Xanthobacter dioxanivorans: one gene and its partner. The main gene of each other region encodes a partner of the protein of the gene in region 2 in a complex. Links are inferred from orthologs where the notes say so. Each region holds a gene or a part of one and is shown on either strand. Other genes may lie near its edges.

Evidence for each region.
Region 1: the proteins of EZH22_RS25350 (region 2) and lpxA are in contact, whole or in part, in a crystal structure (PDB 4J09), measured with the Escherichia coli proteins. The link is inferred for Xanthobacter dioxanivorans from one-to-one orthologs.

What each region holds. Positions count from the first base shown.
Region 1 is NZ_CP063362.1:3,996,992-4,001,588, reverse strand. The notes cover bases 1,340-4,338. They hold lpxA (acyl-ACP--UDP-N-acetylglucosamine O-acyltransferase), read right to left. Parts: upstream 3,243-4,338; coding sequence 2,436-3,242; downstream 1,340-2,435. Other genes in these bases: fabZ (3-hydroxyacyl-ACP dehydratase FabZ), read right to left, coding at 3,242-3,727; lpxI (UDP-2,3-diacylglucosamine diphosphatase LpxI domain-containing protein), read right to left, coding at 1,446-2,432. Also shown: gltA (citrate synthase), read left to right, coding at 1-150.
Region 2 is NZ_CP063362.1:5,424,812-5,432,402, reverse strand. What follows is about bases 1,903-4,736. They hold EZH22_RS25350 (MFS transporter), read right to left. Parts: upstream 4,082-4,736; coding sequence 2,723-4,081; downstream 1,903-2,722. Other genes in these bases: EZH22_RS25345 (LysR substrate-binding domain-containing protein), read right to left, coding at 4,330-4,736; EZH22_RS25355 (ketopantoate reductase family protein), read right to left, coding at 1,903-2,498. Outside these bases: EZH22_RS25360 (hypothetical protein), read left to right, coding at 1-1,303; more of EZH22_RS25355, read right to left, coding at 1,599-1,902; more of EZH22_RS25345, read right to left, coding at 4,737-5,241; EZH22_RS25340 (mandelate racemase/muconate lactonizing enzyme family protein), read left to right, coding at 5,659-6,867; leuC (3-isopropylmalate dehydratase large subunit), read left to right, coding at 6,898-7,591. UniProt on the Escherichia coli protein: Probably transports across the inner membrane the two dehydrated forms of N-acetylneuraminate (Neu5Ac), 2,7-anhydro-N-acetylneuraminate (2,7-AN) and 2-deoxy-2,3-didehydro-N-acetylneuraminate (2,3-EN).

The DNA of each region.
Region 1 (4,597 bases), 1.4 Mb from region 2 along the record:
ACCGTGCTGTTCGCCCTCGCCCGCACCGTGGGCTGGATCGGCCAGTGGAAGGAAATGATCGAGGATCCGAGCCAGCGCATCGGACGTCCCCGTCAGCTCTATACCGGTGCCGCCCAGCGCGACTACATCGCCATGTCCAAGCGGAAGTGATCGCTTCGGACCGGAGCGTTCACATCGGAGAAAAAAGCGCGGCCTCCGGGCCGCGCTTTGCGTTTTGACGTGGCCTGATCGAGGCCGGCCCTCAGGCCGCCGGCAGAATGCCCGGGCGCCCGGTGCGGGCGAGGTGCAGCACCACCTCGGCGGCGCGCGCGCTGGGGCTCGGCCCCCGGATGCCGAAGATGGCGTCGAAGCGGGCGAACGCCGCCTCCTGCCGCGCCCGCTCCGGCGTGTCGGCGAGCAGCCCCGTGAGCGCGCCGACCAGCGCCGGGACGGTGCAGTATTCCTGCAGGAATTCCGGCACCACATTCTCCCCCGCCACCAGATTCGCCAGGATCACCGTCGTGCCCTGCAGCACGCGGCGGCCGATCTGCGCCTCCAGCCAGCCGATGCGGTAGGCGGCCACGTGCGGGATGCCCGCCAGCGCCAGCTCCAGCGTGACGGTGCCCGAGGCCGCCAGCGCCGCCCGCGCGCCGCGGAAGGCCGCGAGCTTCTCGGCTTCCGAGGTGACGATGCGGGGCTTCAGCGGCCAGTCGGCGACCGTCTCCCGCACCAGCGCCTCGAGGCGCGGCAGGGTCGGCAGGACGAGTTCCATGGGCTGCGAGCGCCCCACCTCGGCGAGCGCGGCGCCGAAATCCCGGCCCAGCCGCACGATCTCGCGCCGGCGGCTGCCCGGCAGCACCAGCACGAGCGGCGGCTCCGCCCGCCGGCGCGCTGCTTCCGCCTGCGACGGGCGCAACGCGTCCAGCCGCTCCAAGAGGGGATGACCCACATAGAAGGTGGGCGGCCCCCCAGCCGGCGGTGCACCTCGGGCTCGAACGGCAGCAAGGCGAGGAGCGCATCCACATAGGGCCGCATGGCGGGCGCCCGCCCCGGCCGCCAGATCCAGACGGTGGGCGAGACGTACTTCACGATCGGAATGTCCGGGTTCGCCGCCCGCACCCGCGCCGCGACGCGGTGGGTGAAATCCGGCGCATCCACCAGGACCAGCACATCGGGAGGATCCGCGAGGACCGCCGCCACCGTCTGCTTCAGCCGGCGCAGGAGAATGGGCAGCCGGCCGAGCACGGCGGCGATGCCGATGGCGGTCAGGTCGTCCATGGGAAAGAGGCTTTCGAGCCCCGCCGCCGTCATGCGCCGGCCCCCGACGCCACGGAACGCCATATCGGGCACCTGCGCCGCCAGCGTTTCCATCAGGGCGCCGCCGAGTTGGTCGCCGGACTCCTCCCCCGCCACCATGAACACGCGCAGCGGCTTGCCCGGCGCCCCGCGCACCTGCGCCCCCGAACTCATGCCGCGTCGCCCCGGCCCATGCCGAACACGAACAGGCCAGCCGAGTCGGCGGCAGAACCCAGCGCCTGGGCATCCGGCACGATGGCGCCGCCGGCCTCGAAGGCGATGCCCGCGAGCCCTGCTTCCGCCGCCCGCTCCACCGTGGCCGGACCGAGGGAGGGCAGGTCGACGCGCCGGTCCTGGCCCGGCTTCGGCGCCTTCACCAGCACGCCGCGCCGCGCGGGGATGCGCAGGCGGCCGGTGCGGCGCATCTCGCCGTAGCGCGCGAGCATCTGGTCGGTGCCTTCCGCCGCTTCCACCGCCACGACGAAGCCGTCGACCACGATCACCCCCTGCCCCACGTCGAACGGCCCGAGGGTGCGGATCAGGTCGAGCCCGCGCGCCATGTCCGCCCGGTCCTGCGCCGTGGGCGCGAGGGCGCCCAGCACGCCCTCCGGCAGGAGCAGGCGCGGCACCGCCTCATGCGCGCCGATGAGGTGGAAGCCCTGCTCGGCCACCAGGCCCAGCACGCCGGACAGGAGATGATTGTCGCCCCCCCGGAACAGCCGGATGATGCGCGGCAGCACGCGGAGCATGGTCCAGTCGAGGCCGAGGTCTGACACCCGTGGGCGCGTGAGCGCGCCCACCATGACCAGGTCCTTCACCCCACGCGCCTTCGCCAGCGCGGTGACCGAGCCCAGCGAGCCGAGGCGGAACCAGTGGTGGGGATAGCGCTCCAGCGCCGGGTCGGCGAAGCCGCGAATGAGGAAGAGCAGCACCTCCCGCCCTTCGGCCACGACCGCGTCGGCAACGGCAGCGGGAAATGCGCCACCCCCGGCGACGATGCCGAGGGGACCCGTCCCGGACGGGCGCTTGCCGATCGGTCCTTCACCGGGCGCGGACGGCCCCTTCGGCTCACCTCCGGCCGGTCCCGGGCATGATGGCTCATCGGACGGGCCGGGCGCCGGATCCGTCTCCCGCCCGTTCTGCCCCGGCAGGCTCACGCCTCACTCCTCCTTGATGACGCCCCGCGAGGGCTGGCAGAGGGGGCGCTTGCGATCGGCGTCGATGAAGCCCAGCACGGTGGCGGCGAAGGGCGACTGCGCCTCCTTCTCCCGAACCCGCGCGAGGCGCTCGTCGAACGTTCCCTCGCCGAAGAACAGGTCGCGATAGACCGCCCGGGCCTCGTGCATCTCGGCCTTGCTGTAGCCGCGGCGCTTCATGCCCACCACGTTGAGGCCCACGAGCTTGCCGGCCTGGCCGAGCACGTTGCCGAACGGGATCACGTCCTCGCGCACGCCGGTGAGGCCGGAAATCATGCACTGGGCGCCGATGCGCGTGAACTGGTGGACGGCGCACTGGCCGCCGAGGAAGGTGAAGTCCCCCACGCTCACATGGCCGCCGAGCACCGCGTTATTGGCGAAAATCACCTGGTTGCCGACCGCACAGTCGTGGCCCACATGGGAGCCGGTCATCATCATGACCTGGTCGCCGATGCGGGTCACGCCAACCCCGCCGGCGGTACCGGTGCTCGCGGTGACGTGCTCGCGCAGCACGCATTCCGCGCCGATGTGCAACTCTGTGCGCTCGCCCTTGTAATGCACCGACTGCGGTGCCGTGCCGAGCGAGGCGAAGGGATAGACCACGGTGCGCGCGCCGATGGTGGTGACGCCCTGGACATTCACGTGTGAGAGGAGCTTCACGCCCGCCTTCAGCACCACGTCCGGACCGAGAATGCAGTAGGGGCCGATCTCCACGTCATCCGCGAGGCCCGCCGGGTTTTCCACCCGGGCGGTGGGATCGATCTTCGGCACTAGCTGTTCTCCACGATCATGGCGCCCACCTTGGCTTCGGCCACCAGCTCGCCACGCACTTTCGCTTCGCCCCGATACCACCACATGTTGCGGCGGCGGGAAATGCGGGTCATGTGGTATTCGAGCACGTCTCCGGGCACCACCGGACGGCGGAACTTGGCCTCGTCGATGGTCATGAAATAGACGAGGGAGGGCTTCTCGTTGTCCTTGCCCAGGACGCAGACGACGCCGGCGGTCTGCGCCATGCCCTCGATGATGAGCACGCCGGGCATCACCGGATTACCGGGAAAGTGGCCCTGGAAATGCGGCTCGTTGGCCGTGACGTTCTTGATGCCGATGCAGGAGAGGTCGGCGTCGATCTGCTCCACCCGGTCCACCATGAGGAAGGGATAGCGGTGGGGAAGGCACGCCAGCACCCGCTGGATGTCCGCGCTCTGGAGCACCTTGGTTGCGGCGTCCGCCCCCATAGACGTCGTCTCGGTCATTCGTCCGCTCCCTCCCCCTCCATGTCCTTCTCCCCCCGGCGCGCGCTCGCGGCGGCAAGGCGCTTGAGGGTCGTCACCTCGCGGAACCATTCGCGCACGGGCTTGGCCGGCGAGCCGCCCCAGCGCACGCCGGGGGGACGTCACCCTTCACGTTGCTGGACGCCGCGATCTGCGCGCCGGTGCCGATGGTGACATGGCCGACCACGCCCACCTGCCCGCCGAGCATCACGAAGTCGCCAAGCGTGGTGGAACCGGAAATTCCGGTCTGGGACACCACGATGCAGTGGCGCCCGATGACCACGTTGTGGGCGATCTGCACCAGGTTGTCGATCTTGCTGCCCTCGCCGATCACCGTGTCGGTGAGGGCGCCGCGATCGATGGTGGTGTTGGCGCCGATCTCCACCTGGTCCTGGATCACCACGCGGCCGACCTGCGGCACCTTCACGTGGCCCCGGGGCGAGGGCTGATAGCCGAAGCCGTCGGAGCCGATGCGCGCGCCGCCGTGGATGATGACGTCGTTGCCGAGGAAGGCATGGATGACGCTGGCGCCCGGCCCGATGGCGCAGCCCCGGCCGATGCGCACATGCGGCCCGATGATCGCCCCCGCGCAGATGACCGTTCCCGCGCCGATCTCCGCGCCGGGACCGATGACGGCGCCGGGGTCCACCGTCACCCCGTCCTCGAGCCGCGCCTTGGGATGCACCTGCGCCCCCGGGGCGACGCCGTCCTGGCCGAACACGGACAGCGGCCGCAGGGCCGAGGGAAACAGCCGACGCGTCACGGCCAGGAACGCCGCCGCCGGGCGATCGGCGATGAGCACGGCGAGGCCGTCCGGCGCCTTGCGGGCGAAGCGTTCCGAGGTGATCACCG
Region 2 (7,591 bases):
CCTTGGGGCGGTATTGTCATTCTACAGGGGCGCGCTTTCGGCGCGCGGGTGGAAAGAGGATGGGCGCGCCACGATCGGCCCGGACGAGGCGGAGGTGAATTTCACCTTTCCCGAAGGTACGGCGTCTCTGAAACTCGCCAGCCAGTACGGCCTGACGACCGTCAGCCTCATTGAGAAGATCACCAAGCCCAAGACCCAGAGCGTGGCCGGCTCCGGCTCGGTCAACGACATGCTGCAGCAGGCCCAGCAGATGATGCGCGACGCCGAGGCGCAAACCGGCGGTGCCATCCAGCCGCCGGCCGCCGCGCGCGGGGCCGACGCCACCGTCCAGACCCTGCAGCCGCTTGCCGGCGGCAATGCGCCTATTCCGCTCCCCGAGACGGCGCAGGATGTGGATTTCGACGGAGAGGACGGAACCCTCCAATTCACGAGCGCATCCAACGTCAAGTCGATCAGCGAGTTTTTCCGGTCGGCCCTGCAGCGGTCCGGATGGCGCGCGAAGCCGGGCGTGATCAACAACGCGAATATGGCGCAGCTTCAATTCGCGAAGGGGAACAAGGATCTCTCCATCACGGTCATGAAGATGGGCCCCAGCACCAATGTGAATGCGCGCGGCTCGGGCCTGCAGGTCGCGGCCGCGAAGCCCGACGAGCCCGCTCCGGGCAATCCAAGCCGCGCCGGCAGCGCGCCGACGCCAGCGCCGTCGGCAGACGATATCATCGTCGAGGAGAGCGCGGGGCTGCCCGTTCCCAAGCGCCATACGATGTCGGAAGGAACACGGACACCGTTCCGGCGCGAGCTCAACGCCAATGTACCGCTCGATCTCTCCGTGGTCCTTGAATTCTATCGCCGCGAGCTTGGCAATCGAAACTGGAAAGAGGATGCCAAAGGTGCGGTGGCCACGGCCGACCGGGCGACGGTCCGTTTCACCTCTCCCGAAGGGCCGGCCGTGTTAACCCTCGGCCGAAAGCGCAATGAGACAACCGTCAGCCTCGGCGTGAAAAATCCCGAGGCGGCTCGGAAGGCGGGCATCATGCCGCAGGCCGGAAAGGCCCGCGTGATGTTCGGCAATATCATGCCCGAGGAATCGTCGCTCACCTTCAATAACCGGACGATCAAGGTCGCGGCCAACGCTGGAACCAAGGCCCCCGACGGGCCAGCCCTGGATCTCGCGCCCGGAAAATACAAATATTCGATCAAAACGGGCGGCAAGGTTCAGGCTGACGAAGTGGAGATCCGCTCGGACGAAACCTGGGGACTGATGATTGGCCCGGGGGGTGTGCTGGCGTTGCAGGCCTATTAAGTGGCCTGGGGTCCGGTTTCATACGCGCGACATCGATGACGATGCAGACGGCGGCGAGGGTGCCGGCTGCGTTCCGGGGGCGGTCGCGTTGTGTGACTGCGCCCTTGCCCCCTGTCGGATGGGACATTGGAAGAGTGCTCAGGGCGTCCCCCTGCGCCAGGAACGGAACTTGGCGAAGCGGCCAAACGGGACGTTCAGATGCCAGAAGGGCAGGCCGTTGGCGCCCTGAGAGAGGGCCAATTTAGGCTTGGCCTGTCGCTCTCATGGAAGCGCGCTTCTGCGCGTGTGTTCCGCACTATCCGGCCGCGCTCTGGTAGGTTCGTTCCCTTGCCCTGATCAGGCCAACCAAGAGATCGTTTACGGGCGTGACCTGCCCCAGCTTCCGTGCTTCCCGAGGTATCGCGCCGTTAATGAAGTCGATCTCGCTTCGACGACCAGCTTCAACATCCTGGAGCAGCGACGGGCGTGACTTCGGCATCCGGCTTGCGAAATTTCTTACATGCGCAATCGGGTCCTCTACAGCAATATTCACGCCCAAGGCACGTGCGATTGTCCAGGCTTCCACCGCAGCAGCTCGACTGATCGGTCCGGCGTCGGGATCGTCCAATACTTGCCCCACGCTCATGCCAGTGAGAGCGCATGGGGCGCTGTATGCGACGTTGCAGATCAACTTCTCCCATTGCATGGCTAGAATATCCGCCGTGGCCTCGCATCTGAAGCCGGCTGCCCTCCAGGCCTCGGCAATCCGCTCGACGGTGCTCCAAGGCAACGTGGAGTATGATCCAATGCGGATGACCTCCATCCCGTTGTGATGCGCATGCCCTGGGCCGCGCATCGATGCTCCGAAGCCTCCGGCGATGCCGACGGCGAGCCGATCATCCCCGAGCGCTTCGGCCACGAGGTCAGCGCTACCAACGCCGTTTTGGAGTGCCAGCACAACGGTCTTCGGGCCTACCATCGGTCGCGCCGCCGTCGCCGCTTCCGCCACCGCCGTGGCTTTGACCGCGAGAACAATTAAATCCATCTCCTCCTGAGGAGCCTCAGTCGTGGCGCGTATCGTCGCAATTCGATCACCGCTTGCACCCTCGACACGCAACCCGCATTTATTCACGTGCGACGCTTGATCGGAGTTGCGAAAAACTCCGATAACTTCATTTCCTGCCGATGCAAACAAGCCCGCATAGATCGAGCCCATGGCACCTACCCCAACTATCGATATCTTCAACGTCTTTCTCCACTTTGGCACATTTCAAAGAAGACGCATTCGTCTTCGCGGCTTGGCATCGCCCGTTTGAATGAGACGTTAACAATTGCCTTTCTTAAAATATGGCGTTGCAGGCATGGGTCGTGTTGCCAGGGATGACCACTCGATGCCTTTCGGTCTTTGGCTCGATCTGGCCGCCACCTGGAGGTCCATGCTCACTCTGGTAGCGGCTTGCCGCGTGTCTCGGGCAACAGCGGGGTTGCGAGGATCCCCAGGACGTAAATCAACGCCACGGCCATCGCGGCTTGGCCGAACCCGCCCGACGATACGACGAGCGAGCCGCCGACAAGTGGCCCGACGAAGGCGAAAAATCTTGGTCCGTTGAACGCAAACGCAAGCGCCGTCGCACGTACGCGGGTTGGGTAGAGTTCTGGCAGCCAAATCGGCATCCATGTAAAGAGGCCGTTCGAGAAGAAGGCATTCAGCGAAGCCAGCAACAGCAAGGTGGCCGGATCTCGCGTGGTGAAAAACAGCACGGGCGTGAGGGCGAGGGCACATGTAAAGTAAATGAGGGTCACCGGCTTCCGCCCCCAAGCATCCGCCGCGAACCCGAGGGCGATGTAGCCGAGAACGGATCCGGTCGTGTAGGCCATGCCCGCGTAACTTGCCCACGCGCCGCCATTCAGCCCCTGCGCAGTGGCGGACGCCGCGATAAAAGGGGGGACCCAAGTTGAAATGCCCCAGAATCCGAACGTGGTGCTGAGTGACATGATAAAAACGATAATCGTTCGGCCGCGCAATGACTTGTCCGAAAACAGATCAACCAATGTGAAGGTCGTGAGGCCGACCTGGTCTTCCGTTAACGTGGCGCCGGTGCGCTTCAAGGCCGCGGCCTCCTTTCGACGCTTGGCCGACTGTTCCCACTTCTCGGATTCCGGGATGGAGCGGCGGATCCACAGGGTCAGCAGCGCCGGCAAGACTCCGACAAGATAAATGTATCGCCAAGCATCCGGGCCCAACGTCTGCATGAAGAGCCAGACCAGGGAAGCGAGGAAGAAACCGATCCCGAGGCCGCACTGCATTAACCCCGCTGCCTTTCCTCGCGCGCGGTCGGGCCAAAGCTCGGCGATCATCGAGCTCCCTGTCGCCCATTCGGATCCGACCGCGATGCCGACGAAGAATCGCATCAATGCGAACGACCACCAATCGAATGAAAAGGCACTAAGCCCCGTAAGCAGAGAATAACCGAGGATAGCGAGGATCATCGTTCGCTTGCGACCGAGGTAATCGGCCATCACTCCTCCCATGATCCCACCGACGCCCCAGCCGAGCAGGTTGATGCCGATAATTGCACCCACGTAGAACGGAATGGAGGCGTGGTCGGCCGCAGGCAAGAGCTGGCGAAGCGCCGACGCAGCCGTGAGGACGAGAGCAAAGCTTTCGAACCCATCAAATACCCATCCAAGGTTGGATGCCAGCAATGCACTCCATTGCTTACGACTGATCGCCTTGTACCATACAACCTCGGGTGCGCGTGACCCTGAATCGTGAGAGGCTGAGCTGATGTCGTGCATGTTTCCGCCCAATTAATATGTTTTTCTTTTGAAGCGCCTGAGGCGATATGGCCGGGCGCCTTGGCACCGTATTGACCGCATGCAAACTCATCCAGTGCCGTTATCGGGGATCATGATGCACAACCGGCATCAATATGACGCCCGTCGCCGACGCGGCGTGCCCACGCAAGACGCCTGGCCTGGCCACCTGAACGGCAAAGCGCATGTCAAAATGGACAGGCTGAAGAGATTGAAATCGTTCGTTCGATTCACGTGGCCACATCCGTGGCGATCAAGCGCGACCAGAACTCCTCAGCGCCTTCGCTCTGACGAGAGCGCGGCCTGAAAAGCCTTATTTCGAGCGCGATGCTCCATTGTGTGGGATGAGCCAGGACGAGCTGGCCCGATTTCAAATCCTCGTGCACCAATGTCTGGGGAATCCAAGCAATTCCTCTCCCGGCGCGCGCGACCGTTCGCAGGACTTCAGCAAGATGAGCCTTGAATACGGGCGCCAAGCCCTCCGGTCTTGCGTCCTCCGTCAGCACTGCCTCCAGGATTCGGCCAAGGCCCGAGGCCGCACTGTAACTGAGATATGGCACGTTCCCGCCCGAAACCGCATCGAGTTCATGCCGTGGAGTACCATCAGTATTGGGCGCCGACACAGGCAGAAGAACATCCGCTCCTACTCGCTTGGATAAAAACTGTGGGCCGGACAGGCGATTTCGAGCCGCCGCATGATAATGCGCAAGAAGGAATTGTACGCTTCCGTCGAGCATCGCGTGTTCGCAGGCAGCCATCGTGTCCGATTGGAGAATAATGGGAATCGATGAAGCTGCCGGTTCGAGCGAGCGCAACCAATCTGGGAAGAAAGTGAAGGAAAGGGCGTGCGTCGAGGCGAAGCGAAGGGTGTCAAACTGTCCGCGGCCGATGGCGCGCGCGTCTTCGCGACCTTGTTGCAGCAATCGAAGGACATCCCTGGCTATGGGAAGGATATGCTGGCCCGCCTCGGTGAGTGAGATCCTGTAGCCAGAGCGGTCGACAAGCTCTGCTCCAGCCCATTCCTCGAAAGCCCTGATCCGCCGGCTAAACGCAGGCTGCGTGACATTCCTCAATTCCGCGGCCCTGTGGAAGTTTCCGGCTTCCGCCAGGCAGATCAGGTCTCTAAGCCACTCTGTATCCATGCCGAATTGCATCCTGTCTTGAGCGGACGATCGCCCGGGTGGGTTTGACCGCGGACATCGACCTCAACGTTGCCCCCTCCAGGCGCCCGCGGCGGGCCGGGCCGGAACTGTAGCCGGTCGGGTGCATTGAATCACGCCGGCACGGGACGGGCGAGGAACTTGTTCAGCAGCCTGCCAGGAGACGGAAGCGGAGCCGGCGCCGTTCAACCATCCAATTGGCTGGGGCGCGAGCATGGCTTGAACCGGCACTCGAACCTGAAACCCATCGGGTCCCGCACGATCTCGGCCGAGACGCCGTCCGCCATCGACGGGATGAGCGTGATTGATGCCGCTGACACATCGAGCGAGACGGACATGGCATTGGAGTTGAATGCATGGCGGCATAGATTCGTCCCTGTCAACAAGGAGGATGAGGCGTTGAAAATTATCGACATCCGCGAGAAGACAGTTTCCATCGCATCACCTATTGCAAATGCCTATATAGATTTCTCCAAGATGACTTGTTCAATCGTCGCAGTCATTACGGATGTTTTTCGCAATGACCGAAGGGTCGTCGGGTATGGATTTCATTCCAATGGACGATACGGTCAAGGTGCGCTCATGCGCGAAAGGTTTCTGCCGAGGTTGGCGGAAGCAACGGCGGCATCGCTGATCGATGAGCGTAACGGCAATCTGGATCCGTTCGCGATCTGGAGAACGCTGATGTCGAACGAGAAGCCCGGCGGCCATGGGGAACGTTCCGTCGCCGTTGGTACTCTCGATATGGCTGTTTGGGATGCGGTCGCTAAGATCGCCGACAAGCCGCTCTACCAATTGTTGGCCGAACGCTATGGAAGCGGATCGCCCGATCGATCTGTGTGGGTCTATGCTGCGGGTGGTTATTATTACCCGGGCAAGGATCATGGCAAGCTGAAGGATGAAATGCGCAGCTATCGCGATCGTGGTTACGAGGTCGTGAAAATGAAGATTGGTGCGGCCGCATTGGATGAGGATCTGCGTCGGATCGAGGCCGTTCTCGAAGTCGTTGGGGATGGCAAATACCTCGCGGTTGACGCGAATGGGAGGTTCGATACCGCAACGGCGCTCGCATACGCGAAAGCATTGGAGCCCTACAATCTGTTCTGGTACGAGGAGGCCGGTGATCCGCTCGACTATTCTCTCCAGGCGGAGGTGTCTGCTGCCTACAATGGCGCAATGGCGACCGGCGAGAATCTCTTCTCGCATCAGGATGCTGCGAACCTCGTCCGATATGGCGGGATGAATTCCAGCAAGGACTTTCTGCAGTTCGACTGCGCTTTGTCCTATGGACTGGTCGAGTATATGCGGACGCTTGAGGTGCTGAAGGACCACGGCTGGTCTTCGCGTCGCGTGGTGCCGCACGGAGGCCACCAAATGTCGTTGAACATCGCCGCAGGTCTGCATTTGGGCGGCAACGAGTCCTATCCGGACGTCTTCGCTCCTTTCGGAGGCTTCGCCGATGGCATTGTCGTTGAAAATGGTCAGGTAGGACTGCCCGCGAATCCCGGCATCGGGTTTGAGCTAAAGAGTGAGTTGTATGCTTTGCTGCGAACACTGCACGAGGACGTCGTCATGACAGAAACCTCGAAACAGCACGTTTCGGCCTGAGGCGTGCTGAAGTGGGACGGGAGGCCAGGTATGGGCAGCGCACGAACTCTGTTCCAAAAAATTTGGGACGCCCATGTCGTCGACAGAATCGACGACGAGACGGATCTTCTCTACATCGACCGCCATCTGCTCACCGAAGTTACAAGCCCACAGGCATTTGATGGTCTTCGGCAATCGGATCGGCGGGTAAGGCGACCCGATGCGACCATCGCTGTGGCAGATCACAATGTGCCCACCATGAATCGCGGTGCGCCCATCGAGGATGAGGCGAGTCGCCTCCAAGTGGAAACGCTTGAACGCAATGTCGCGGATTTCGGTGTCCGCTACATTCCGCTGCTGAGTCCAGAGCAGGGTATCGTGCACATCATAGGGCCGGAACAAGGGCTCACCCTGCCCGGCATGACCATCGTATGCGGCGACAGTCACACATCCACTCACGGCGCGTTTGGCGCTCTTGCGTTCGGAATTGGCACTTCTGAAGTCGAGCACGTGCTCGCGACGCAGACCCTGCCTCAAGCCCGCGCGAAGAGCATGCGCATCGTGCTGGATGGCCGCCCCCCAGCCGGGGTCACGGCGAAGGACATGATCTTGGCGGTCATAGGTCGCGTTGGCGCAGGAGGAGCCAACGGTTACGTGATCGAGTACACAGGCGAGGCTATTCGATCGCTCGACATGGCGGGCCGAATGACCATCTGCAACATGTCGATCGAAGCGGGTGCGCGCG